DNA from 2 places in the Ruthenibacterium sp. genome. Region 2 is predicted to be linked to the other one. Evidence: predicted binding sites of a transcription regulator. Region 2 holds the regulator's gene; the other holds the start of a gene.
What was found. Region 2 encodes Rex, which represses fermentation and respiration genes when NADH is low (regulators of the CRP and FNR family bind a similar motif). Its sites were predicted from a motif close to ATTGTTAANNNNTTAACAAT; they were not measured.
Positions count from the first base shown of each region.

Region 1: a site for Rex is predicted at 1,249-1,268, ahead of IIY41_RS08980 (phosphoenolpyruvate carboxykinase (GTP)). Genes of this name have one in related genera too.

Region 1 is NZ_JAFOIN010000080.1:35,204-37,655, reverse strand. Features, by position in the region: gene IIY41_RS08980 (phosphoenolpyruvate carboxykinase (GTP)) at 1-1,119, opposite strand, end outside; gene gnpA (1,3-beta-galactosyl-N-acetylhexosamine phosphorylase) at 1,484-2,452, opposite strand, start outside.
Region 2 is NZ_JAFOIN010000046.1:24,062-26,513, forward strand. Features, by position in the region: gene IIY41_RS05005 (thymidine kinase) at 126-764, opposite strand; gene IIY41_RS05010 (redox-sensing transcriptional repressor Rex) at 793-1,434, opposite strand; gene IIY41_RS05015 (isocitrate/isopropylmalate family dehydrogenase) at 1,463-2,452, opposite strand, start outside.

The DNA.
Region 1 (2,452 bases), on a different contig from region 2:
GGGGTGGGCCAGCTTGCCGCCGTTTGCAATGTACTCCTTGCCGTCCACGGCCAGGCCCGTCCACTCCTGAACATCCTCAGGCGGGTTCTTGTCCAGACCTTCCCACCACACGGTGTTGTTCTCCAGGTTATGCGCAACGTTGGTGAAAATGGTGCCCTTCATCGTGGTGTGCAGGGCGTTGGGGTTGGATTTCTCGTTGGTGCCGGGAGCCACGCCGAAGAAGCCGTTCTCCGGGTTGATGGCATACAGGCGGCCGTCGTCGCCAATGTGCATCCAGGCGATATCGTCGCCCACCGTCCACACCTTGTAGCCCTGCTTGGCATACACTTCGGGCGGGATGAGCATGGCCAGGTTGGTTTTGCCGCAGGCAGAGGGGAACGCGGCGGTGATGTAGTCCACGTTGCCCTGCGGGTCCTCGATGCCGAGGATCAGCATGTGCTCGGCCATCCAGCCTTCCTTGTAGCCCTGGTAGCTGGCGATGCGCAGTGCGAAGCATTTTTTGCCCAGCAGCACGTTTCCGCCGTAGCCGGAGTTGATGGACCAGATGGCGTTGTCCTCGGGGAACTGGACGATGTAGCGGTTCTCCGGGTCGATGTCCGCACGGGCATGCTGGCCGCGCACGAAATCGTTGGAATCGCCCAGCTGACGCAGGGCCTTCACACCCACGCGGGTCATGATATCCATGTTCAGCACAACGTAGATGGAGTCGGTCACTTCAACGCCGACCTTGGAGAACGGGCTGCCGATGGGGCCCATGCAGTAAGGAATAACGTACATGGTGCGGCCCGCCATCACATTTTTGTACAGGGGCAGCAGCTTGGCCTTCATTTCGTTGGGGTCCATCCAGTTGACCATCATGCAGTCGTCCGCCTTGTTGGAGGTGCAGATGAACGTGCGGTCCTCCACGCGGGCCACGTCGTTTTTCGCGGTATGGTGCAGCACGCAGCCGGGCAGCTCCTCCTGGTTCAGCTCCGTCAGCTCGCCCGTGGCGAACGCCTGCTCACGCAGGGCGCGCAGCTGGCCTTCCGAACCGTCGATCCAGATGGTTTTGTCCGGGGTCATGAGCTCTTCCATCTCTTTGACCCAGTCCAGAACATGCTGGTTGCTTGTCAATGCCATAATCAAATCACCTTTCTTTAATGTAATTCCCTCTGTTTTGAAACGCGCGCCCATGGCCCGCGCTTCCTTTCGCATCGCGGGGCCTGCCCCCGCTTTCCAATAAAATGCGATTTGGATTTATTATACCTCTTTGTTAAAAAAAGCTCAAGCTGTTTTACGGAAAATGAGCCGAAAAGACAAAAGATTTACATCGTATTCACACATTTTCCATAGGGATTGTACGATCGTGCAATCCGGGCCGCGGGCGCGTTCCGCACAGCGGCACGCGCGGGGAAGCGCCGCGTTCATTCAAAAACGGGGCGCCCGCGCCGCGGCCTTTCGCCGCGGCGGAGCGCCCTGCCCTCATGCCGTCACAGCGGCGGCATCATATCTCGTACCATTTGATCTCGTTGGCCGCCATATCCAGCGCAAAGCTTGTGCCGTCGCCCTTGTAAACAACGGTGCTCTGCGGCTCGTAGGTGTTGTTCACAACGCAGTACTTGCCGTTCTTCACATAGGCGTGTACCTCCACGTTGAAGTTGCTGCTGAACCACTTGTGCAGGCTTTCTTCATCGTGGGCGCTCCACAGGATGCTGCGGTACAAAACGCGGCTGTTTTCAAAGCTGTACGGCAGGCCGCTGATGTACACCGCCCGGCCCTTGCCAAACGCATGCACGGCCATCTGCACCTCTTTTTCCCGCTGCACCAGGATCTCCGTGTCCGGCAGCGCGTAGATGCCCTTTTTTCCCTCGCCGAAATCCACCGGCTTCGTGCAGTCCTCCAGAATGAAGTGGCCGGGATGCTCGTCCCAGTTGTATTTGTCGTAGCCCAGCGTGAAGCCCGTTTCCTTCTCCACGCCCAGTACGCCGGCCAGCTGCAGATAATGTCCCTCGTACTGGTGGCCCGATGGTTCGCCCACGCCGACGATGCCGCCGCCATTGTACACGAAGCCGCGCACAGCGGCCGCCACGGCCGGGTTCTCCCATTCGCCGCCGCCGGTGTGGGCCGTGTCGCCGTCGCCCACATTGATGAGCACGTCCACGCCGTCCAGCACATGGGCGTCCGCGCGCAGGTCGTCAAAGCTGATGAACCGCACGTCGAACGGCGCGCCCGAAAGCGCCTCAATTACGCCCGCATAGCTGTAATTCTGCTTCTGGTACAGCGCGTGGTGCACCATATGGCAGCCCCAGGCGCGCATTTTGCCCCAGCAGTTCAGCACCGCCACGGTTTTTACACAGTATGGCGTCGTGCCCTTGATGTTGTCGTACAGCTCGCGGAACTCATTGCACACGCTCTCCACATAATCGATGAATTCCGGGAACGCACAGGCCAGCTTCAGGTATCCGCCGTAACC
Region 2 (2,452 bases):
CGGCGGTTGACAGCTTCCGTCCTTGCGGCGCGCGTAAAATAGAATACAAGAGCCCGCTCCGGGAACGGCCTTACGCCTGTACCCGGAGCGGGCTTTCTGGTTTGAATCGGCGGAGAAAATGCGCATCACGGCGCGTCTGCGCCGGGTTTCTGTGCCGCCTCCGCCGCCTTTTCTGCAAAAAACTTGTCCCGTTCGCGGAAATAGCACTGGGGACACAGCGATTCGTACTGCACATTGTTTTCCATGTCAATGGCCACCTGTGCGCCTTCAAACACAAATTTTCCATTTACCTTGCGGCCGTTGAACATTGCCTTGCGCCCGCACTGGCAGATGGTTTTCATCTCTTCGATGTTGTGGGCAAGCTCCAGCAGACGGGTGGAACCGGGAAAACCCTGCAGGGAAAAATCCGCCCGCAGGCCGTAGCAGATGACCGGCACGTTCAGCGCCACAGTCACCATGAAAAGCTGTTCGGCCTGCCATGACGTGAAAAACTGGCTTTCGTCCGTCAGAACGCAGGCAAGAGGCCCGTTTTTTGCAATATCCGCGCGCACCAGCGCCAACGGGTCCATATCCGGCCGCACCGCGATGTCAACACGCCGCTCCACACCCAGGCGGGACATCAGCTTTTCGCCGCCTTTGGTATCTATGGAGGGCTTCATGATAAGCACGCGCATGCCGCGCTCTTCGTAGTTGTAGGCTACCTGCATCAGCGCGGTGCTCTTGCCGCTGTTCATGGCGCCGTATCGGAAATATAGCTTTGCCATTTGGTAAGACCGTCCCTATCCTGTCGTTTTAATCGTTGCGCACACGGTAGCCCAGGCTCATCAGGCTGTCACCCAGGTGGACGTTCTCCACCGTGATACCCTCGTAGTCCACCGAGAGGTCGTAGTGGCTGAAGTTCCAGTAGCCCTTTACACCGGCCTCCACCAGCGTGGGGGCTACGGCCTTCGCGCCCGCGCGCGGGATGCAAAGCACCGCTACGTCCGGGTGGTGTGCGGCGCAGAAAGCGGCCAGCTCGGCCACGTCCTGCACCATCACGCCGCACTGCAGCTCCCGGCCGATCTCGTCCGGGCTTTTGTCGAATGCGGCCATCAGGTGATAGCCCCGGGCCTCGGCGGAAAGATAGCCGGATATGGCGCGGCCCAGACGGCCTGTACCGATGAGCACTGCGTTGAGATTCTTTTCACTGAACAGCAGCTTGGATATCTCGCTGAGCAGCACATCCACATGGTAGCCGATGCCCTGTTGGCCGAAACCGCCGAAGCAGTTGAAATCCTGCCGGACCTGTGAGGCTGTGGTGCCCATCATTCGGGCAAGCTCACTGGAAGACACCTTCACGATGCCGTTGTTGTGCATGTCCGAAATATAGCGGTAGTATTTCGGCAGCCGCTTGATGACGGGAAGGGAGACTTTATTCTGGTTTTGCGCCGCCATTGTCTTCACCAACTTCTTTTCGTCTAAATTAAAGGGTCTCGATGGTGCGCATCACGTAATCGCCGAACTCGGTGCAGGTGCAGCCGGTGTCGCGGCCCGTGACGGTGAGCGCCTTTTCCGTGAACATGCATTTGTCCAGCGCGGCGGTGAGCTTGTCCGCCTGGGCCTGGTAGCCGATGTGGGACAGCAGCATCACGCTGGCGCGTAGCATGCTGCACGGGTCCGCATACTGGGCGCGTCCCTCCTTCACCATGCGCGGCGCCGAGCCGTGAATGGCCTCAAACATGGCGTAGCGCTTGCCGATGTTGCCGCTGCCCGCCGTGCCTACGCCGCCCTGGAATTCGGCCGCTTCGTCAGTGATGATGTCGCCGTACAGGTTGGGCAGCACGAACACCTGAAAATCGGTGCGGCGCTTTTTGTCCACCAGCTTGGCCGTCATGATGTCGATATACCAGTCGTCCGTGGTGATTTCAGGGTATTTTTCCCCCACGGCCTGGCAGAGCTTCAAAAACTTGCCGTCCGTGGCCTTGATGATGTTGGCTTTGGTAACGATGGACACGCGGGTTTTGTGGTTTTTCCTGGCAAAATCATACGCAAGCTCTGCAATGCGCTGCGTGCCGTCAGTGGTAGTGATGGTGAAATCCACAGAGATGCCGTCCTCGGTCTCGAAGCCGCAGCTGCCCAGGGTGTACGCGCCCTCAGTGTTCTCACGGAAGAACGTCCAGTCGATGCCTTCCTCGGGCACCTTCACGGGCCGTACGTTGGCGAACAGATCCAGCTCCTTGCGCATGGCAACGTTGGCGCTTTCGATGTTGGGCCATTCGTCGCCTGCGCGGGGGGTGGTGGTAGGCCCTTTCAGGATGACGTGGCAGGCCTTCAGTTCGGCCAGCACGTCGTCGGGGATGGCTTTCATGTGGGCGGCGCGGTTCTCGATGGTCAGGCCGTCGATCTCCTTGAACGTCACCTTGCCCCTTTCCACCTCGTCCTTTAAAAGGAAGCGCAGCACGCGCTCGGCCTC